Regions from separate parts of the Paenibacillus sp. 11B genome, predicted to be linked through region 3. Evidence: riboswitches for the same ligand, from Rfam matches in the RefSeq annotation. Region 3 holds a riboswitch; each other region holds the start of a gene.
The links. A riboswitch is a leader RNA that binds a small molecule or an ion and turns the genes downstream of it on or off. The one in region 3 is predicted to bind cyclic di-AMP.

Region 1 (5,793 bases), on a different contig from region 3:
AAATCTATGTAAATAAAGAAATAAACCATTTTCCTAAATGACCTTATACCCATATACATAAATGGGATTAAATAGTATTATATCCTTGGTTTTATACTATTTTATAGAGAAGGGATGTATAGTTGAATGGTAAAGAAAAAAAGATTTACAACCTTACTGTTAATTTTAAGCTTATTCACAAGTGTTTTAGCTGGATCTGCAGCCGCGGAGGATCAAGTCATTGAATTAAATGGAATAAACGAGCAAGAGATCAATACTTATCTGAAAAACGCAGGATACACTCAAGAAGTAATCGATACATTAGAACTGTATCAAAAGGAATATCTTTATGAGGAAAAAGCGATCTTTACAGCTCACAAAAACGCTCTTGGCCAACTAACCGAGAGTGAAGAAGGGGTTGCCGAGGATTTTAGCCTCATGTCTTTACCTAACTGGACCCATAGCTTGGTAGTGAGTCAAGTTAAAGCTCCATCAGGTTATGTTGATTTTATCTTTTCATACAATTGGGATTGGAGCTACAGACCAAATTTCACATCCGAAGAGAAATTCGGGATTGCTTGGACCGATGATTTCGATCCGTATCCGGAAACAGCTAAGTACTCTTATCAAGCGAGAGGATACCAAGACCGCCCAACTGCATACCCAGGTTGCCCATCGAGAAGAACAAATGGCGGTACTATTTGGTCAGGATACAACACATACAATCCAGGAGCTGGAGTGGGTTGGGCTATTAACCTAATTGGTAGTTGGTGGAGCCAAGACTGTGGCTACTACACAGTTGACGGACACAAAGGTTCTGGCCAAGTAAAAGCGGGTAAGGCACATAGTAATAACAGCGCCCCTGACTCAAGCTCTGCCGTTGGGAAATACTTCCATAGGACTTATTTGGCAAATGGAGAGCTTGGTTTCTCGGGTGTGCCAACAATCACAATAAGTCCTTCATCAAATTATGATCCGTCTGATGAAGTTGGTGCTCGTTGGAACTGGACAAACAAAAACTACTAATCGGGTAGATTAGTGTAGTTTAAGAAAAAAAATAAGAAAATAAACGCTTATAGCCCTTATTGCTTCCGAGGAAGCTAAGGGCTATAAGCGTTTTCAAGCTGTTTCTCTTCTTCCATTGTGTTAAGATAGTGCTCATTCAGTTACAGGAATTTCCTCTTCCTCTCCTCCCCAAACTATCTTCACACTTTTAACATCTTTCCAATCATCCACACTGCTCCTTGTAGGTAGTTGAATCACTTCATTTGGAGAAATTGTAGTACTAACTGTGTTTTTAGTTGCACTGTTGTTTGGATGTAGAATATTAACTTCTACCTCTTCATCAACAGGATCTTCTCCAATATATTGTATGGAAGGAATTTCTTCGTACTTATCTTCATTTGGTACAAGATCAATTGTAACTACCCAATTATCTGACTTTGCAACTAAACGCTTTTCGCTAACTGATTTGCTCGTGCAGCCGTACAAAAACAAAAGTAAAGCAAGCAGAACAAATATAATTTTCCGGTTAGAGATAAATACAACTCCTTTTAATTTTTGACCATATTATAGCATAAAAGTAATCAAAAGGATTGGTTCGTATTTCCTATTTAGCCGTTGTTTATGATGTCCAGGTGTTCAGTATGCAAAAGAAAAAGACCTCCTCAAGAATATTACTTTACTGTAACATAGAGTACAGCAGCAATTGTGCTTAAGTTGCATAATAGATCGTGAACTCGGTCCACTAGTGGTCACAATTCTTTTAACCCCTGACTCAGTTTTAGTATTAAATCTTACCATAGCATCATCCCACCAGTATTTCGGTGGCTGATCCTTGGGCTGGGTTAAATCAAATGCTATGCACTCTCCATCCAGGATCGCTGATTTTACGGGAAGCTTTATATCTAACAATTCCGGAAACCTTGATGTAATTTCCGTAACCGTGCCTTGAAAATGCACGAACTTTACCATTCTCATAGTGGATCAGTATTCTAAAGCCATCCCATTTCAAACTATTATACTTCCATCTTTTTATTTGATTAGGCTGCAACGGATACAGCAGCATAGGTTTGATTGGTTGATTTAACATATATGCTACACCTCTCCATAATGAACATATCATAATCGGCATTCCAGAGGTATATGGGTTCACTGGTATAACTGAGAATTATGTACATATTCTTTTTGTACACTTTTATGTAGATACGTGAAACAAAAGTTCCGGTAATTTCGTTTATATTATAGTGGGATGGGTAAAAACATTATAAGAGCACGGACGAAGCAATGCAAAATAGCCCTGAAAAAAGTAAAGTTAGGTTAGATAGCTTATCCCAAAATACTTTTGATGAAACGAAGCACAAAAAAACCGCCGGATACATTCCTGCGGAGAATGTACCAGACGGTTCTATTATGCTTCGTTACAGTAGTGTTATTGTTACAGCATGACGTTGCTCCGCTTGTCCCTAGTCGATGGCCAATGTCTCATATGCGTCCGTGCTCATAATGCGTTTAGCGCCAACATAGCGGTTAGCCCAATAGCTTTCACTTAATGCGCTGATTGTAACTCCTTTGGAAGAAGAGGAGTGTGCAAACTTTCCATCTCCTACAAAGATTCCTACGTGCGAGACCCCTTTGCCCGTTGTATTGAAGAATACCAGATCACCTGGTCTCATTTCCATACGGGATACTGAATCGCCCATGTCGAATTGTGAACTTGATTGGCGCGCCAGATCAATGCCCAGCTTGTCGAATACATAACTTGTAAACCCAGAGCAGTCAAAGCCGTTAAGCGTTGTTCCTCCGCTTTTGTATGTAGTTCCCATTGCTGAATCAATGACTTGGTCCATTTTTGAATCTGCGAATGCGCTGCCTGCTCCAAGCGATAATGCGAATGTGAGGCTAAGTACAGCTGCGGTTAATTTCTTCTTAAACAAAAGATATACCCCTTCCAATGCCTGCGAGGTTAGCTTAAGGATTCGGTTGAAGGTCCCCTATGATCCCTCTGTTGCAAGATCAATTCACCCATAACTGGTTCCCCCGCTTCCCAGGTGCTAGGAATTTGGCTATGCTAGTTGTGCACCTGCGAAATCAAGAAATGACGATTAAATTTTAAGTAGTTACAAATATGAAGGTAAAGATTACAAAGTTGTTACTAAAAACTCACTGCGATTATTGTAACAGAGGTATATCACTTTGGCAACGTTTAGCAACAAAATTAGCAAAAAAAACCTCGACCTTTGACGGGGAAAGGTCGAGGTTTGCTTGTTTAACGGCATTTGATGAACTTAACTTTACATAGAGATAGTAACAATTTTGATCGTTCAATTTATTCCTTGACCGAGTTGGACTGCCATAACCGGAAATGGGCGCATATTTTCCACAGACTCAGCAAGCACCGGGCAAGTGGGTACGTTTGTTGTAGTATAAGGCCGGTTAAGCCTGTTACTAACCATGAAGCTGAGGTAAAGGCAACAAAGACCAGCAGATGAAGACCGCCCAGCAGGGTCGCAATACCGATCAGAGTGATGATTTGGCGCAGAGCAATCCATAAGGCCTGGAACGTACCACGGGCTCCGCCTTCCCCGTCAGGAGCCGAGACCCCAAACTGCATGTAGAGAAGGGCATGATGTATTACCCACCCGTATACAATCCAACCAGCAACATAGGGAATACCCGGCAAGAGCAGTTGGAGGGAATGAAAGCCATCCATAAAGATGGAATAGAGCTTCGGTGCAAGCCAATAAGCCGGCAGCAGCAGCAATACGGTTCGAATCGTGTGAAGTAACAGCATCGGTTTCCACAAATTTTTGATGCCGCGAATGAATGGAACGCGCTCTTCCGAATGATTAAAATGCTGGAGTGAGTAGAGCAGCCCTGCCTGAATGAGTGGGCTAATTAGCATCCGCAGCAGCAGCATAGCCCCTAGAATCCATAAATAGCGATGGACCTCCGGGTTTGTTGACAGACCAAGCTGGCTCTCCATTTTGAATAGAATCGTACTTAGCTCCCCGGCATCAGGTTCAGGATAACGCAGGAGAAGCGGGACTACAGCTGACTGTACCATCCGATAAAGAAAGTATCCCCATATTAATTGATAGAGAAATAAGAGTGCCGCAATGAACATATGCTGACGGACGAGAAACCAGCCTTCACGTATTTTCGCTTTCACTGTATCCACCTCACCATGACAGACTTCCGAATATAGCTTCTATAAGTTTGGTTGCGCTCATACTCCAGCGGGATTTGGTTGGCTCATCCAGTCCGGCTTTCAGAAAATTGTTCATATGATGGTTCTCCAGCACGATCGTGTATAGCGGATCAGTCATCGCCCAGGAAACCGGGGAAGTGTAGGTCAATTTGTAGGTAATGCGCTCCTTGCTACCATCCCATTCTTTCGTCATGGTTTTCCCATCCTCGAACATAATTCGAACAGGCACCTTCGTATATTCACTGCCTTTTTTCTGCACTGTAACCGACGACTCGTACAAGGTTTGACCGTCTTTCAGGACGGGAGTGACCTTAATCTTCTCCACTGCAAAGTCAGCCATGCCGTCTCCGTACACGTATTGTTCAAAATAATCCGACCAGGACGTGCGGGTCACTTGTTCCACGACCTTTTGAAAATCAGAAGAAGTAGGGTGTTTGAAGCGGTATTTCTTCACATAGGTCGAGAGAATGCGCTCCATCGTTTTAGCACCAACCTGCTGCTCGATCCCGAGTAATACAAGCTTGCCTCTTGTGTATACGTTGGCTGCATAATGATTCTGGGAATCAAACTTCCAGGAGTCTTGTGTCAGTGGAGCTGGGGAAGTAATGAGACCTGATTGTACGGGCAGATTCGGGATAAGTCCGTATTCCTGTTCCATCAGTTTGTCTTCCGCATAGGAGGTGAATCCTTCGTCCAGCCAAGCCTCTTCAAATTCATTACTGGCGACCATGCCGTAAAAATACTGATGTCCAATCTCGTGCACAACCGTGCGTTCCAGATCGTAACCAGGAGCGGAATCATCCGCACCGAAGGCAGTGACCAAAGTAGGGTATTCCATTCCCCCTGCACCATTCCCCGATTTGGGCGGGACAACGATGGACAGTGTAGAATACGGATAAGGGCCAAACCATTTGCTATAATTGGATAGTGCTGCTTTGGCTGCATAGAAATAACGTTCCTTCAGATCCTCATGAGCAGGGTCGAGGTACAGCTTGATTCGAACGCCAGGCACATTAGGAGCAGAGAAGGGCTCTTCCGCATAAACAAAATCAGGTGAGGCTGACCAGGCAAAATCATGTACATCATCGGCATAGAACTGATAGATTTTTTCGCCGTTCTTCACCACAGCTTGCTGGGTTGGGAATCCTGTAGCAGCCACCTTGTATGTTTCCGGTACCCGAATACGTACACTATAGATACCGAAATCTGCATAAAACTCTGAATTGCCATGATACTGATGCAAATTCCAGCCTTCGGACGTTCGACCACGTGTGCCTACTGGCTCATATACGCTAAGTTTAGGAAACCATTGGCCTGCCATAACAAAGTTATCTGCTGTTCCCATGCGGGCAAAAATTTTCGGCAGCTTGACCTCGAATCGGGTGTGAAGCGTGATGCTTTCACCGGCTTTAACAGGTTTGGGCAGCCGTACCTTAATTAGGGTAGTATCTTTCATATTTCCGTCATCCGGCTGCACATATTGCATCCGATGCAGGAGGGAAAGCCCGTCCTCTGTTTTCATTTCTGTAATATGCATGGAACCATAACCGTCCGTGGGCATAACATCGCCGCGAAGCTTTCCCCCGGATTCTTTCATAAAGGTG
Region 2 (5,793 bases), on a different contig from region 3:
GTCGAAGCGGCGATCGGGATTCGCAAGGGCAATACGGAATTACTGAATGCAGTCAACGGAACGCTCGAACGTCTGAAAAACGAAAATAAAATCGATCAGATGGTTACAGAAGCAAGCCAGTTGATGGCAGACAAGGTTAATAAAAGCCAAAACATTTTTGAAGTGTTCTGGCAGTACAAAAGCTTCTATGCGACAGGTGTGGGCTATACGCTCTTACTGTCTGCTCTCGGTGTAATATTCGGGGTCATTATTGGTTTGATCATCTGTCTGTTCCGTCTGCATGACGTCGCAATTCTGCGCTGGCTCGGAACAGCTTATGTTGAGGTTATTCGTGGTACACCAATGCTGGTTCAATTGATGATTATCTACTATGGACTTGCGTTGACACTTGGTATTAATTTTACGCCGCTTCAGGCGGGTATTATTACCCTTTCCATTAATAGTGGTGCCTATCTTGCCGAGATTTTCCGTGCAGGTATACAGGGTGTGGATCGCGGCCAGCTGGAAGCAGCCCGTTCCCTGGGGATGGGAAGAGGCGCCGCAATGCGCTACATCATCCTTCCACAAGCGTTCAAAGCGGTGTTGCCGGCGATCGGTAATGAGTTCGTGACAATTATCAAGGAATCCTCCATTATCTCGGTTATCGGTATGGTGGACATTATGTACCAGGCAAGTGTGGTCAAAAACATTACGTACCAAGGAATGAACCCATTCCTGATTGCAGCAGCCATTTACTTTGTGCTGACGTTCATTTTGTCCAAGCTGATGGGTCGACTGGAAAGGAAGTTGAGTGCAAGTGATAGACGTTAGACAATTACACAAATCATATGGAAGCAACGATGTGCTTAAGGGCATCAACGTAACAATAGGCAAAGGTGAGGTTGTCGTGGTCATCGGTCCGTCCGGATCTGGGAAAAGTACCTTCTTACGTTGTCTGAATCTACTGGAGCAGCCTACTTCTGGGGAGATTGATTTTGAGGGAGTATCGATCACGGGTCCCAAACATAACATTAATGCGACTCGTGAAAAAATGGGGATGGTATTCCAGCATTTCAATCTGTTTCCACATAAAACGGTGCAGCAGAACATTACGATTGCTCCCATTAAAGTGAAAAAACAGTCTGCACAAGAAGCGGAACAAATCTGTGAAGATTTGCTCAAAACGGTTGGCTTGTCCGACAAAAAAGATGCCTATCCAAACCAGCTGTCCGGTGGACAGAAACAACGGATAGCTATTGCAAGGGCACTTGCGATGCAGCCGCATGTTATGCTGTTTGATGAACCTACCTCTGCACTGGACCCTGAAATGGTCGGTGAAGTGTTGGATGTCATGAAACGCCTTGCAGTAGGCGGCATGACCATGGTCATCGTGACTCATGAAATGGGCTTTGCCCGTGAAGTAGGTGACCGCATTCTGTTTATGGATGGCGGGGTTATTGTAGAAGAAGGAACGCCGGATGAAGTGTTTGGTCAACCCAAACATGCACGTACACGTGACTTCCTCGCTAAAGTGCTTTAATACAACCAAATCCTAAAGGATGATGGTCAAGGTGGAAACAAAAATTCGTTCTGCGGATGAGAGTTCATCCGATTCATGCATCCCTGTCGACGCCCAGTCGGCAGGGATGTTTTGTTATGTGAGGATACGAACAGATTTACATAAAAAGTAACGTTTCTGTCATCAATGATTTAAGTCCAAATAGACAATTTATTGAAAAAAGTCGCTTGAATTCAGCATAAAAGTTGAAGTGAATTAGCCAGATGGTAACATTTACTACGACTCTTGGTTACAAAATTGTGATATATTTGTTCCTGCCGAAACTTCCGGAGGTGGGAGTGTGGGGGATGTAACGATGCAGAGTGTGCTTGGGGAAGAATCATTTGCACACGGCTTGGGGTGAATTAGGGCTACATAAATTATTCATGTAATTGAACCTATAGGGTGGTTTCCTCCATCCGAATCCGACAACTAACTTCGCAGGCATAATGAGGGAGGAAGACCATGATTAACAAGAAACGTATAGCCAAAACAGCAACAGCTTTGCTGACAGCAGCAATGCTCATTCAAGCCGTTCCGGCTCATGCTGATTCAGTTCATGTGGCCAAAGAGGGGGATACCTTCTACACCTTATCCAAACAATATGGAGTTGGACTTAACGCACTTATTAAAGCTAACAATGACATTTCAGCCTACAACATTTATGGGGGATTGAAAATTACGATCCCTGGTAACACAACGAACACAGCTTCTGCTGCAGCAGCAAAAACAGAGGCCAAAACGGTGACTGCCGCAAGTCTTGACGTAAATTCGGATAGCAAGGTGGTACAGGCCTGGGGGAAAACGTTTGATTACAGCAAAACTGTCGACGTAAAAGCAACAGCATACTCCGCGGATGCTTCCGAAAATGGAGGATGGGGTGCAGTAGATTACTTCGGTAATCCGCTCGAACTTGGCACGATCGCAGTAGACCCTAGTATCATTCCACTGGGTACAAAAGTACTGGTAACGGGTCATACACATCCAGGACTACCTAAACAGGCATTTGTTGCTACAGCCCGTGATGTGGGTGGTGCCATCAAAGGCCATAAAATTGATATCTTTATTCCTGGCAGCAAGCAATCCGTGAACACATTTGGTATTCAGGATGTTGAACTTTACATTTTGAAATAAAATCAAAAGAGTAGCTGCACATGAACATGTGAGACTACAACTGAACCTACATCAAACCGTAAAGGGTGTCCTTCAATCACAATATTGTGATTGAAGGACACCCTTTTGCATATCCGATTTCTGTAGCAACCCAAGCTGCTGGCGCTGCTGCTGAACGCGCTGCGCAGCGAATCTTGATCCTACTTGCCCTTGGGCAGTTCCAACAGTTCATCCAAAGTTACGAGCTCATACCCGCGGTTTCGCAGCTCCTCGATGACTTCAGGCAACGCCTCAATAGTACCATTTAATATCGATCCGACCCCGCCTCCTGCATGCTGCAGAACAATGGAACCAGGTTTGACGGCAGACAGGATGTTTTGTTTGACTTCCTCTTTGGAGAGACCCTTCCAGTCCAGGGAATCGACGTTCCAGTTCACAATGCTGTAATGTTGTTTGGCCGCCCATTGCAGCTGCTGCTCGTTAATGTCGCCATAGGGTGGACGAATCATTTTGGGTGTGTAACCTACCAGATTGCGAATAATATCCCCGGTATGTAAGATTTGTTTGCGAAATGCATTCATGGATAGCTTACTGAACTGGGGGTGATTGTAGCTGTGATTGCCAACAATATGCCCTTCCTTCACCATGCGTTTCACCAAATCCGGATGTTTCTCAGCGCGATGTCCCACGATGAAGAAGGTAGCCCGTACCTTGTATTTTTTTAAAATATCCAGCACTTGAGGGGTGAACCGCGGATCAGGTACATCATCAAAAGTCAGTGCGACCTTTTTTGTTGAAGGGCCGTTGGTTTTGAACGTATCCGCATATTTCTGTCTGAGCTGTCCCAGTGTCAGCTGTTCCTCTTCGGAAGAATCAGACTTCGAAGCAGGTTCGGTTTGCGGGCTTGTAGATGCCCATATCTGAGCAGGGGCGTAACTTCCTCCCAGAAGAATGAACATGATGGATATCATTATGAGGCGTATGCGCATGTTAGTGCCTCCTTTTCCCAAATTGCGTTCTCTTTGGTATGCCCGGGGGGATCCGTATTTATGCATGATGTGAGATGTTTCATTGTTGATTCATTAAATTGTAGCCATAATTCCACCATATATATTACATATAGAAAAGGACAGGTGGAGCAGGATGAATACATACGATTTAAATTCCGTTCGTTTACAGGTGATTGAGGCAGGGGAAGACAAAGTGTTTATGGTAACTGGAGGAAGATCACATATTGGGGCGGTAGCAACATTTTATCCGGACCGGGAACGGGTGAACGGGGCTACGGTGCATATCCCTGGGCATAAAGAACAAGAGCTGTGCGAGAGACTTGCACGTAGAGCTTCTCTGCATTTAAAGGTAACCGTGACTGTGATTATGGGCATTCACTTTGATGCTATTACGCGAATGCAGATTGATGAGATTGTGCAGACTGCAGAGAAGCTGCTGGATGAAGAGCTGTTGAGCCAAACCGGTCCACTGATCCAATAGCTCCAGGTAGGCTAAGTAGCTAAAATCGTTTTTTAAGATTTTTTTTGTTAAAATTGAAACGAGTAGAACATTGCCACGTATGTATGATTATATACAAGGATGAACTATCGACTAGGAGGAATACCATAATGTCCATTTTCAAACGATTGCGCGATTTAACGATGTCTAACATTAATTCCATTATTGACAAGGCAGAAGATCCAATCAAGATGACAGATCAATATATCCGGGATATGCAGGAAGATCTGGAAGATGCGGAGAAAGCTGTTGCCGCACAGATTGCTATTGAGAAGAAATTTAAGCAACTGTTCGAAGAACAGGAAGCTCTCGTGAAGAAACGTGAAGAGCAAGCACATACAGCTGCGCGTGCACAGAATATGGATCTGGCCCGTCGGGCACTGGAAGAGAAAAAAGTCGCTGAAGAGAAGATGGCTGAATACAAAACAAGCTATGATCAAAATAAAGCGTCTGCCGATAACCTTCGTGGCAAGCTGGACGAAATGCGCAAACAATTGACGCAAATGAAAAATAAACGCGAAACATTGGTTGCGCGCTACAATGCAGCAAAAGCTCAAACCGAAATCAACAAGGCACTGAACGGATTTGGTTCAGATACTGCTAGTGCCGGCATGAAGCGTATGGAAGAAAAAATGATGCAGATGGAAGCTCAGGCTGAAGCCAGCAATGAAATGTCGTCCAAAGGAAAATCGCTGGATGATGAGTTTGAGAAGCTGGGCAAGGATCAGGCTGTTGAGGATGAACTGGCAGCGTTGATGAAGCAATACGAAAATAAGAACTAAACCTTGTATGTAAGCAGGGCACCAGCGGAGGAGAGACCAGCGTTTCTCCTTCGCTTTTAATTGCGGTTCATGTTGATATGTGGGGGCTATGGTAATGGATTTGAACATTTTGGCAATGCTGGTCTGGACGTTATCGGGTTCGGTTTTGCTGTTTGTCTTGATGTATGTGGATTCGTTGTTCACGAAGTATAAGGATTTTGCCGAAGTAAAGGCGGGCAATATGGCTGTTACGACACGTATGGTAATGAAGCTGTTTGCTCAGGGTTATGTACTTGCTACCTCCATTTCGACAGCGGGTCACCTTGGAGAAGCGTTGTTGGTATCCGTAGTTTCATTTATTATTTTGCTTATTCTGGAGAGTGTGGTTCACTATATGATTCGGAGATGGGCGAACCTGGATCTGGATACGGGAATACAGCAGGGCAAGACAGGTTATGGCTTGTTCTCGGGTGCACTTCATATCGTGGGCGCATTAATTATTGCAGCTTGTTTATAAGATAAAGAACAGGAGTAATGGGCATGAGTGTGTGGAAACGGATTAAAGGAATACTAGCCAAACCTGAACCGCCCCAGGCAGAGAAAACAATGCTTCAGCTGGCACCTGGTGATATCTGTGAGGTTTCGCTGGTTACTTATGAAGTTGTTGGGCGGGTACATCATCGAGCACGGAATGCGGCAGTCCTCACGTTGCAGGATGGTACGTCTATCCGACATTTGCATATAGAAGAACGGGAAATGACCCGATATGCCCTCTATACACCAATTGATGGTCGTCTTGATGCACCGGATGAGGTGCCTACGTTACTGGATCTGGATGGACGTGCGTATCATCTGGAGGAAGAATACGGAGGA
Region 3 (5,793 bases):
GCCTTCTTAGCCAAATTTTTCGCAGTTGCTTCTCCATTCCCAGAAGTATACGAAATTATTTGTCATAGGTATTTGGTATCATTTTATGATAAAACAATCCTTATTATCGTATAAACTTTGCTTTTATTCATTGGACTCCACCTCTAAAATTTATGGATTAAGTAATATAAAGGTAGAACATTCATGGAATGATCAGGGGAAACCAATATTCCCCTGATCATGCGACGAAAAGCCTCTGTTCCCGCGGGCCATTGGACGCCAGAACTGGCCCACATGATCGAAGAGAAGTTTCAGGCCACCTGGTCACCCGAACAGATTGTGGGACGGTTGCGTCAGGAAAACAACCGATGGTATGCTTTAAAATGATCTACCGATGGCTGTATGCTGGCTTATTGGTGATCGGAACTCTAGCGGTTCTCCGGCACAAAGGTAAGCATCAGAAGCCCGCAGAAACACGCGGTAAGTTTGCTGTGTGTGGGGAAGCCGATTGCCCAACGTCCGAAAGAAGCACGTTCTCGCGATACATTTGGCCACTGGGAACTGGATACTATGGTCTCAAGCCGAGGGAAAGCAAGGGCTGCGCAGCCGTACGGGGTTGTCGATGGAAATTGCCTTTGGTGTAGCAGCCTTCCATTACCCTGTGAAAGCGTTCTGAACAGCTACCTCAGTGTGGGAAGGAGTTTGCCTGTTATGCCAATCTGGAAGCCACACCTGTTTTACAGGTGTATTTTGCAGCCCCTATTCCTCCTGGCAACAGGCTCAAATGAGAATGCCAATGGTCTTTTGCGAGAATTCTTTCCTAAAGGCACGGATTTCGCTCAAATGACAGACGAAGCTTTATGACGTGTTCTTGATCTGATAAGCCACAGACCACGGAAATGTCTGGGCTGGAGGATGAAAAAAGAAGCTGCAACAAAAGGTCCGGGTAACGCCAAACCTCTTGATGCAGCTTCTTTTGTATTTCTACTCGCTTTGCACCGCGAATTCATAATAACTTTAAGCCTTGCGAAGCATTTGTCTCTCGCTTAGCTGTGAAAGCATATCCTTCGTCATGGCCTTCAGGTCGTAGCGGGCATGAAATCCCCATTCTGTCTTCGCTGCCGTCGCATCAATGGAATGCGGCCAGCTATCGGCAATCGCCTGTCTCTTCGGATCAACGTCATAATCGAGGATAAAGCCGGGAAACTCATCCCGAATCGCTGCAGCGATTGCCTCCGGATCCACGCTCATTGCGGTGACATTAAATGAATTTCGGTGCATCAACCGGGAAGAATCCGCTTCCATCAATTCAATGATAGCGTTCAGGGCATCCGGCATATACATCATGTCCATGTTTGAGTCCTTGGCGATATAAGATGTATACCGGCCAGCCGTCACGGCTGCGTAATAAATTTCCACCGCGTAATCCGTCGTTCCTCCGCCGGGAGGCGTCATATAAGATATCAAACCCGGGAATCGCAGCCCCCTGGTATCCAGGCCGTATTTGTGAAAATAATAATCACAAAGCAGTTCGCCGGACACTTTATTCACGCCGTACATCGTATTGGGCCTCTGGATCGTATCCTGCGGGGTATTGTCTTTCGGAGTCGAAGGACCAAAAGATCCAATGGAGCTTGGAGTGAAAAATTGGCAGCCGAGCTCCCTGGATACTTCAAGTGCATTCATCAATCCGCCCATATTCAAATTCCAGGCAAGCAGCGGTTTCTCCTCTGCGGTAGCCGACAGCAGCGCAGCCAAATGGATGACGGTATCAACTTCGTACCGCTTGGCGATTTCGAACATCGCCTTATCATTCGTCACGTCCAGCAGCTCGAATGGCCCGGATCGGGTAATTTCGTGGGCTGATGACCTGAGATCCGTAGCAACGACGTGATCCGCACCATAAATTTCACGTAATTTAACAACTAACTCAGAACCGATTTGGCCCAGTGCTCCCGTCACCAAAATCTTGTTCATAAGACATTCCTCCCGAAATATACTCCCACAAATGCAGCTAAATCAGCTTCATTTCCTTGCCAACTTTCTCATAAACGGAGATCACCTTGTCGAGCATCTCCTTGGTATGGGCAGCTGTCGGCATGTTGCGTATTCTTCCGGTTCCTTTCGGAACCGTCGGAAACACGATTGCCTTGGCGTAAACACCTTCTTCATAGAGCCGTTTGCTGAACTGTTGGGTGGTTACTTCATCGCCAATGATACAAGGTGTGATCGGCGTTTCGCTTTGGCCTACATCATATCCAAGTCGGCTCAAGCCGTTTTTCAAATCATTGCCGTTCTCCCACAGCTTCTCGATCAGCTCTTTGTCATTCATCAAAATGTCGACAGAAGCGCTGCAAGAAGCGATTGCAGCCGGAGGTAGCGATGTCGAAAACAGAAACGGACGGCTTCTCAGCTTCAACCATTCGATCAGTTGTTTTTTACCCGCCACATAACCGCCGACAACGCCGATCGCCTTGGAAAGAGTACCAATTTGAAAGTCAATGCGGTCGGACAATCCAAAATGCTTCACGGTTCCCGCACCTGCTCCGAGAACGCCCGAACCGTGGGCATCATCCACATAAGTAATCAGATCGAATTCTTCTGCTATTTTCACGATTTCGGGCAGCTTTGCTATATCACCATCCATGGAGAAAACCCCGTCAGTGATGACCATAATTTTATGGTACTGACCGGATTCCTTGGCATCTTTCGCCTGCTGTCTTAAATCATTCATATCCGAATGCTTAAAGCGAATCACCTTAGCTCTCGACAGGCGGCAGCCATCAATAATCGAAGCATGGTTCAGCTCATCGGATAAAATCGCATCATGCTGGTCCATTACCGCGGATATAGCAGCCATATTGCAGTTAAATCCCGATTGATACACGATAACGGCTTCCGTTTTTTTGAAACGGGCCAGTTTTTCTTCAAGCTCAATATGAAGATCCATCGTACCATTGATTGTTCTCACAGCCCCTGCGCCTGCCCCGTATGTCTGCGACGCCTTAACTGAAGCATCAATCAGGCGGTAATCTGTTGCCAGTCCCAAATAGTTATTGGAAGACAAATTGATTAGGGACTTTCCGTCGATACGAATAACAGGACCATTTGCACCCTGCAGCGTATCGATGACGTTATATAGACCTTTAGTCTTTAGATCTTCGATGTTCGAACTTAAAAATTGGTCCAATGCTTGACTTGACATTCCATTCCCTCCTCGATATACGTATGTCCTCGTACAGGAGACATAGTATTCCTCCAAAAAACCCTGTTATAAAAGGAATTAAACTAATTTCAATGTATCATCTTTTTTATTCTTTGTACACATGTGGTGGACAAAAAAATAAAAATATCCGCAAAAAAACATAGCGATTGCTTCCCCCATTCCCGGAAGCAATCGCTACTAAATCTTTGCTTATATCTCTTGCTGTCATTAACCCTTCAGCTTCGTGAGTTAGAAAAAGACGGTTTAGTCTCTAGAACGATATATCCTGTAGTTCCACCTAAAATAGAGTATCAGCTAACTGATATTGGGCATTCAATGAAGGATATTATTCTTGCGATGTATGATTGGGGGCTTGATTATCAAAAGATGCAAGCAAAGAAAACTCCATTTAGCAAAGAGGTATAGTGATGTGAAATGTCTCCTGACAGTTGTCCGGACGACGCCTATTCCATGGGTAGCCAATCTACGATAATGCTTCAACTTGTAGAAGGGTCATCTTACGAGGAGGTGTTCTAAGGCACGCTCTAGTTCATCTTTATTTCTAACCCGGCCCGTATATCAGGCCGGGTGTCGTTTTTTGTACTTAAACAACTTTATTATCAGAGAACATGTCGGGCTTAGAACTGCTGCTGCGGCTGTTGGAGGAACAGCAGAAAAACAGGCAGCTCTACAAATCGTCCTACTCTGATGACTACAGGGATCAGATTTACGTACACAAGCTGGGCCAGGGGATCAAACCGGGATACATTACGCATTCAGGAATGGCTTGGTCACAGCCATTTTTTCGACTAACGAAACATCTATGCCCACTTGGAATACATATCCAAGATATCATCAGCGCAGGTGATGAGCGGAAGCCTGAATATCCTGACAAATATAAAAAAGGCTCTGATCTGCATAAAAACGCAGAACAGAAACCTATTGATGATGAGTATGATGCGGTCGAGAGGACTCGAACCTCCACGGGGGTTAGCCCACACGGACCTGAACCGTGCGCGTCTGCCAATTCCGCCACGACCGCGTATATCATATCTCCGAGAAATTATATCGCGGCGACAAGAAATAATATATCATGTGCAGGTAATTAGTGTCAACAAAAAAAATATAATTTCCCACTTCAATGTATGTAATATAACCAATACATTGTCCAATTTCTCTCCAGTTGAAACAGTAGTTACTTTTTTGTCATCGATTAGAATCCAACATTCGAGTTTTTTCAACATAAAAAGTCAGAATTCCGTTAACATTGAGGTGCTAAGAAAACATTAAAACAGGTTTGACATTTTCGCATTTATGCAATATAGTTTCAAAAGGTTACAAAAACTTAATTATTCATTTGCCGAGTTTCATGTTTGAAAACGGGGGAACCATTTTGGGTGAATTATTCTTATACATAGGAAATATAGGGAACCTTCTACCGAACCCTTAGCTAACTCCGTAGGCATCGAAGGGAGAACACAAATTTTGAAAAAGCTTATCATCTCCATTTTTGGAGCAGCAGTACTATTTACATCCGGGGCAACAAGCACTGAAGCAAGCAGTATTAACACCGTGGTAAACAACATGACAGGCATACCTTACAAATGGGGTGGCACTACGCTCGCCGGGTTTGATTGCTCGGGATTTATGAGATATATTTTCAACAAATACAGCATTGAATTGCCACGTACTTCGCAGCAGCAAGCCAAGGCTGGCACGCCGGTATCCAAAGCTAATCTGCGTACAGGTGACCTGGTGTTCTTTAATACGATGGGTAATGGCATTTCACATACAGGTGTATATATCGGTGGCGGACAGTTCGCTCACGCTTCAAGCAGCAAGGGTGTAAGCATCACTCAATTATCCAATCCTTACTTCAACGATCGTTACGTAACAGCACGCCGGGTAACAGGACAATATATGTATAACAAAATGTTGGGCAAAATATAAGTTGAACACGAAAAGGCTTCGGTTATAACCGGAGCCTTTTCTTTGTCTGCCCTATTTCTACAGAAAGCTGGACAAAATGATTCTGCAATACATAGGTTAATGTAAAGCCTTCTGTACTCTCATTGCACCCTGAGACAACGCATGGCCTCCGCCTACGGCTCCAGCCACAGCCACCGTCTCCATAATCTCCTGATCGGTCGCTCCTTTGGCACGTGCCTCTTCCACATGGTAGAACGTACATACCTCATTATTGGCAAACAATCCAATGCCCAGGGCAATCAGCTGTTTGGTCTTGGCTTCAATCGCTCCTGCCTGAAAACATTCTCCAGTGAACTCATGATAAGACTTCACCACTGCAGGCAGCACGTCGCTTAATTCACCCATCTGATCTTTATAGGCATGAACCTTATCATTCATCAGTGTCATGGTTACCGCACATCCTCTCGGCTGATATGTTACAAACTCTCACTGTACCTATCTTCTCTCCCGAGAGGTGCAATTATGCCAAAACATCCATGGTAAATGAACCTAAAACGCATGTCCTATTCTTCGAGCAGGCTCTTGCGTGGTTCGCTGAACAACTGGTACTGATAATTCCGGTCAAGCTTGACCACACGACGATTCTGACGGCGAATGAGTACCTGCTCCCCGTCCCAGGC
Region 4 (5,793 bases), on a different contig from region 3:
ATCATGTATCCGGAGGCGGTCTCACTGTAATAAACAGGCTTGATTCCGAAATGATCCCGTGCCGCAAATAAAAGATCACTCCTTTGATCCCATATGGTGAACCCAAACATGCCTCGTAAATAGTTGACACATTTAATTCCAACGTCCTCATAAAGCCTCAGTAATACTTCGGTATCGGAATCTGTATAAAATGTATACCCCTTCTGACTCAACCAATCCCTCAACTCTTTATAATTATAAATCTCTCCATTGAATACCAACCAAATATCTTTGTTCTCATTGGTCATGGGCTGTGCCCCGTGCTCAATATCCAGTATACTTAGTCTCCTAAAACCCAGACCGATATGATCATGGATATATATCCCTTCATCATCTGGGCCACGATGAGCTATGGAGTCGGTCATATGTTGCAGAATGTTTGCATCTACTGGCATACGATATTTGTTATATAAACTTACAAATCCACACATAGGGCTATTCTCCTCTAATCAATATAAGATTAGTTTAGCTTTTATGTATGTGGAATCTGTGAAAGATTACCGTCCATATCATAAATCACAGTTTAGATAAGTTATTTACTTATTTATTAGTTTAGTTCACTGGAGAATGGTTCTATCTGTTCGAGGCAAGTTGCTAAACAAAATGGACAAACCCGTGAATTACCCACGGGCTTGTCCATTTTAATGACTATCGTTAACCATTTTAAGATAGTTCTGCTCGCTAACCACTCTACGAGCTGTTACATATTTGGTTTTATAATAACTTTCAGATAAGCTACTAATTCGAACACCCTTACTGCTTGATGAATGTGCAAATTGATTGTTACCTACATAAATTCCCGCATGTGAAATGCTGCGACCATTCGTATTGAAGAAAACGAGATCCCCTGGGCGTAATTCTTCTTTCTCTACAAACGATCCCTTTGCTGCTTGCATACTAGAGGTGCGCGGCAAATCTAGTTTAAACTTATTAAAAACATACAGGATAAAACCGGAACAATCAAAACCAGATGTTGTTGTCCCACCATAAAGGTATGGCGTTCCAACCACTTCTTTTATTTCTTCTGTTAGCTTTGCCTGACTAGCAAATGCACCTGTTGCTGTGGAGGTAAATAAAACTGCTGCTCCAAGAACCGATAAAATGACTTTCTTCAAACTTTTGTTCCTCCCTTAGATGCCTACGGAGTTAGCTTAAGGATTCGGTTAAAGGCTCCCTATATTCTTTTCTTACAAGAATAATTCACCCAACAAATGGTTCCCCCGTTTTCAATACGAAATTCGGCAAAAATAGTTAAATATTTGTAACCTATAGAGTATTATATTGTTAAATTGTGTGGATTTAATGTGGAATTCTCGTATATCTTATTCTAAAAAAGAAACGACCGTCTCCTGCTGAAGTTAGGGAGCGATCGCTTCTTAGCACATGTTCTTTTTGTATTGCCGAATTCTAGTTATAAGTTCAAGGCTCCTCTACACTATACAACCACTTATACCCTATGCCCCAAACCGTTTGAATGGGGTTCTGTTCCAATCCAGCCAACTGCAACTTCTCCCGGATATTTTTCACATGGGTGTCTACGACTCGGTTATCCCCAAAAAAGTCACTTCCCCAGAGACGTTCAATGATTTCATCTCTAGAGAAAACTCTTTGTGGATTCTCGGCCAATATAAGCAATATATCAAGTTCTTTTTGGGTCAAATCCAGATTTGTGTCGAGTACCATAACCTGTCTTCGATCTGGATAAATAATCATGTCAGTATACATGATTTTTTTACCGATTTCTTTAAGGCTTAAAGACTGTGAAGAGCGTCGAACAAGCGCAAACAAGCGAGCAATGAGTTCATCAGAATTTACAGGTTTCACCATATAATCATCAGCACCGACACCTAACCCATGTACCTTATCCTTCACATCCCCTCGAGCTGTAAGCATCAATATAGGTGTTTCAGTAAACGATCTGATTTTTTCACAAAGATGCCATCCATCCATATCCGGCATCATAACGTCTAATAAAATGACATGATACGAATTTTTCTGAAGATAGGACAGTCCTTCGGTTCCATTATGAGCTTCCGTAATATCAAAACCCTCTTTAGTTAAATAAATTCGCAACAGATTTCTCATGTTCCATTCGTCATCAATAACTAATGCTTTCAATTTATTCATATGGTCATCCCATCCATTTCATTAATCTTTAGTAATATGCGGTTTCTGACCGTAAATTTGAACGATCATTAGCTCATTTGTTTCACATATTATATTTTGAAGCTGTGTGATTTTAATGAAGAAGAGGTGATGGACGGGAACATCACTTTAAATCGCGTCCCCTCTCCAATTTTACTTTCCACATGAATTGTTCCTCCTTGTTGTAAAACAAGACTTTGAACAATGGACAGCCCCAGTCCTGTTCCTCCATATGCCCGGGATCTGGATTTCTCAACCCGGTAAAAACGTTCAAATATATTGGGAAGTTCTTCTGTTGAAATTCCGGGCCCCGTATCGCAAATGCTTATTACAACCCCTTCTAATTCAGAAGTTAAAGAAACTTGAATATACCCCTCGGCTGTGTAACGAATGGCATTATCCAATAGATTCAAAATAATCTGTTCCAGTCGGTTAGAGTCTACAAAAATATGGGGTACGGGACTCAACTTACTTCGAATCGTAAGATCTTTTTCTTGGGCTTTTAATTGAACCTTATCTATAGACCTTTGAATAATCGAAGTGGGTTCTACAGACATCAGTTTCAAGTCAATTTTACCTTCTTCCATCTTAGACAATTCAAAGAGATCATTTATGATTACATTTAAACGTCGTGCTTCCTCAGAAATGATTTGTAGATATTTTTTCTTTTCTTCATCATTTTCCACAAGATCTTTAGCCAATATGTCTGCATACCCTTCCATATAAGTAATGGGTGTTTTCAATTCATGAGAGACGTTGGCAAAGAACTCCGAACGATTATCTCGATATTGTTTTAATTCTTTAGCGAGGTCGTTTATGGCTTGTGACAATGAACCAATCTCATCTTTAGTTTCCACAGGAATTTCAAGATTCAGTTCTCCTTTGGCAATTTGGCGAGTTGCACTTTCAATTTTTAATAATGGATTCGATAATCTTTTGGATAGAAAAAATATGCAACCCAACGCCAATAACAGTGCTCCAAATCCAGTGATAAACAGTAAATTTCTAATCGTTTGGATCGAATCTTTCATATTTTCTAGAGAACTAATCACGTAAATCCCTTTGACCGTTGGATTAGTGGTTACGGGGATACCATGAAGCAGGTAAAGTTCGTTATTAAAAGTGAATTCTCTTTCCACCTTCTTCCCTTCTAACAATTTGCGATTATCCCAGATATAGTTAGGATAAATGGAGGCGTCTGAAGTCTTTGATTCAATGAATCTTCCTTGTGAACTCAAGATGTACATCTGGACGCCTGTAAAATCAGCCATTTGTTCCGCACTGTTGCCTTGCTCCTCAAGCATAGTAGACAAATGTGCTGCTAACTCATTAGCTTCATCGTGTACCTTTGATGACAAAAAATTCGTGAATATGAGGTTAAGTACAATACTTAGCAATATTAAAATCCCAATAAACAAGCTGAAAATGGTAAAGCTAAGTTTTAAATGAATTTTATTCCACACCGAATATATCACCTTTTGAAATCATATTAGGAAAACAAAACAGTCGCCATTATGGCGACTCATAAAATTTATTTTGACTCAGAAAGGACGAATTGTTTTTCACGCTACGTAGTATGCACTTCATTTGTTATTAGACGGTTCCCCACTTGCAGTGCTTTAATTTTATTTTTGCCAAATACTATAGAATTAAAGCATTCTCTTTAATTCTTCAGCAGTGATTCTCTTCAAAAACTTGCTGAATTTTTCTTTACCTTTTGCATGAATTTTGTAATAATCGATTATTTTCATTACCTTTTGTGTCACTTCCGCTTCCGTTAAACCAGCTAGAAAAAGTTCAGCCAAAGAAGCTTTGATTCCCTTTGGATCTCCACCTATATACATATCGAATTTGTCTTTCATTTTAACGATTCCGATATCTCTCAAGAGGGGTTCACTAGTCCCGAGTGCACAGCCAGCATATCCGATCTTCAGAGGTGTCGGTGTCAATATCCCAGCTATAGCTTGATTTAACTTTTGAGCAATGTCTAGTCCGGAATCTTCAGCCCCTCTGCAGAAATTACAAGCGATCAAGGCCTTAGTTGCATAACCTGCAGGGTTTACCTCAAGTCCAATGCTTCGAAGATTGTCAGTTACGACGCCTTCCGATTCAGCCGATATTTCAATATAAAATTGTTTAAACGGAGTCATCTCGGTCTTTTGCTCTGGACCCATAAGTTTACTGATAGCTGAAAGTTGTACTGCAGTAAACAAGCTTCCTCCTACTTGAATCGGTGGGGAAACTGCAATCATCAATCTTTCATTGTTCACTTCTTTTTCTCCTTTAACCGAATTAATGTTATAAAGAATGCGTTTAGTTTATTGCCCTCTTCATGTATTTCATATGACTGAATCAAAGCAACTCTTACTTAAGTCCACCGTTGCATTTGATGACTTTAGAATACCCCCCTATAGTATAATTATCAAGCTTTTTCTTTATATATACAATTTGATTTAAATTCTTTTTCATAATAAAGGAGCTACCTAGGTTTATTCTTTCACGATTCCCCTAAAGACCAGTTCTCTCCACCATCATTGCTTTCATAAACCGAATACTGATCTGTCACAATGATGAGCCGATTGGGATCTTGTTTTGAACTTTTGATCCCCAAAGGCATCTCACCATTTAAGTCTACGTCGAGGTCAGACCATATTTCCAAATCAGTAGATTTTAAAAATCCACTCTCTGTCATGATAATCGTTCCTCCATCGAACAAAGACAGTACTCCGTATGCGGGCTCGTTTGTAATCTGGATTTGTTCCAAATCTCTGCCCTTGACATTATAGCGAACCAGCCCTGATTCCGTTGCAGCCAAAATGGTCTCTTTAGCCGAAGGAAGTATAGAAATCGAATACGCCCCTTGGGGGATACTTCCGATTTTGTTCCACTGTTTCCCACCATCCTTCGTTTGATACACATTGTTGTCAGCACTAGCCAACAACGCAATTAATCGACTTGAATTCCTCGGGTCCATCGCTAAGTAGTGCACATCCGGCTCATTGGGTTTTGCTTTATTTGGAAGTCCATTCTCTGCAGTTTCCCAGGTCTCCCCACCATCATTAGAACGTTTCACAAAACCATGGCCCGCGACAAAGATGTTCATGGGATTATTCGGATTCGTTTCAATTGCCATTACATCACTTGTCATAAGTTCTTTACGAGTTCGCTGCCATTTTTGATCTATAAATTCATATATACCATTATGAGTTCCCATCCATATGGTTGTATCATCATCTGCAAAACTAAAGATATGCGGATGGGTGGTGGACTGAGGTGTTAATAGATCCAAATTTGCAGTCCTGTCTTCTCTACTCTCCCCCCAGAAAATAAAACCGACAATCACTACTAATGATAATGCGAGATAAAATCCAACACCCAGGGATAGCCCTTTTTTCTTTTTTGGCATGGGTCATTCTCCTTGTCTAAAATAATTTTAGGTCAGTATAGAGAAAAATTGTGAAGATTCTGCGTGTTTTGACGAAAATATAAAGGAGGACACCCTATATCTACAAGATGTAATAGCTTAAATATACAAGCGCATCAATAGCCAATGGTCAACACGATTTCCATGTATCAGCCCATGATCAGCTTTTAGTGGGGGAAAATCAA

Region 1: linked by a shared signal. The riboswitch ahead of Q0V21_RS25615 (C40 family peptidase) and the one ahead of Q0V21_RS13775 (C40 family peptidase) in region 3 are both predicted to bind cyclic di-AMP.
Region 2: linked by a shared signal. The riboswitch ahead of Q0V21_RS01800 (3D domain-containing protein) and the one ahead of Q0V21_RS13775 (C40 family peptidase) in region 3 are both predicted to bind cyclic di-AMP.
Region 4: linked by a shared signal. The riboswitch ahead of Q0V21_RS30635 (C40 family peptidase) and the one ahead of Q0V21_RS13775 (C40 family peptidase) in region 3 are both predicted to bind cyclic di-AMP.

What each region holds. Positions count from the first base shown of each region.
Region 1 covers NZ_JAUKNS010000006.1:310,698-316,490, reverse strand. Annotated here, with positions in the region: gene Q0V21_RS25630 (hypothetical protein) at 127-1,005, shown strand; gene Q0V21_RS25625 (hypothetical protein) at 1,138-1,476, opposite strand; gene Q0V21_RS25620 (ATP-dependent DNA ligase) at 1,832-2,071, opposite strand; gene Q0V21_RS25615 (C40 family peptidase) at 2,445-2,915, opposite strand; cyclic di-AMP (ydaO/yuaA leader) riboswitch at 2,919-3,056, opposite strand; gene Q0V21_RS25610 (hypothetical protein) at 3,308-4,150, opposite strand; gene Q0V21_RS25605 (M1 family metallopeptidase) at 4,161-5,793, opposite strand, start outside.
Region 2 covers NZ_JAUKNS010000001.1:402,667-408,459, reverse strand. Annotated here, with positions in the region: gene Q0V21_RS01810 (ABC transporter substrate-binding protein/permease) at 1-810, shown strand, start outside; gene Q0V21_RS01805 (amino acid ABC transporter ATP-binding protein) at 797-1,519, shown strand; cyclic di-AMP (ydaO/yuaA leader) riboswitch at 1,804-2,000, shown strand; gene Q0V21_RS01800 (3D domain-containing protein) at 2,003-2,671, shown strand; gene Q0V21_RS01795 (polysaccharide deacetylase family protein) at 2,851-3,639, opposite strand; gene lpdD (prenylated flavin chaperone LpdD) at 3,794-4,141, shown strand; gene Q0V21_RS01785 (PspA/IM30 family protein) at 4,270-4,941, shown strand; gene Q0V21_RS01780 (DUF350 domain-containing protein) at 5,036-5,437, shown strand; gene Q0V21_RS01775 (DUF4178 domain-containing protein) at 5,461-5,793, shown strand, end outside.
Region 3 covers NZ_JAUKNS010000002.1:1,208,404-1,214,196, forward strand. Annotated here, with positions in the region: partial or broken gene Q0V21_RS33010 (IS30 family transposase) at 223-909, shown strand; gene Q0V21_RS13755 (L-threonine 3-dehydrogenase) at 997-1,956, opposite strand; gene Q0V21_RS13760 (glycine C-acetyltransferase) at 1,994-3,184, opposite strand; gene Q0V21_RS13765 (winged helix-turn-helix transcriptional regulator) at 3,311-3,610, shown strand; tRNA gene Q0V21_RS13770 (tRNA-Leu) at 4,143-4,226, opposite strand; cyclic di-AMP (ydaO/yuaA leader) riboswitch at 4,533-4,664, shown strand; gene Q0V21_RS13775 (C40 family peptidase) at 4,670-5,134, shown strand; gene Q0V21_RS13780 (carboxymuconolactone decarboxylase family protein) at 5,231-5,560, opposite strand; gene Q0V21_RS13785 (hypothetical protein) at 5,677-5,793, opposite strand, start outside.
Region 4 covers NZ_JAUKNS010000010.1:59,763-65,555, reverse strand. Annotated here, with positions in the region: gene asnB (asparagine synthase (glutamine-hydrolyzing)) at 1-470, opposite strand, end outside; gene Q0V21_RS30635 (C40 family peptidase) at 681-1,154, opposite strand; cyclic di-AMP (ydaO/yuaA leader) riboswitch at 1,160-1,293, opposite strand; gene Q0V21_RS30630 (response regulator transcription factor) at 1,459-2,166, opposite strand; gene Q0V21_RS30625 (sensor histidine kinase) at 2,256-3,647, opposite strand; gene Q0V21_RS30620 (NAD(P)/FAD-dependent oxidoreductase) at 3,834-4,454, opposite strand; gene Q0V21_RS30615 (WD40/YVTN/BNR-like repeat-containing protein) at 4,682-5,590, opposite strand.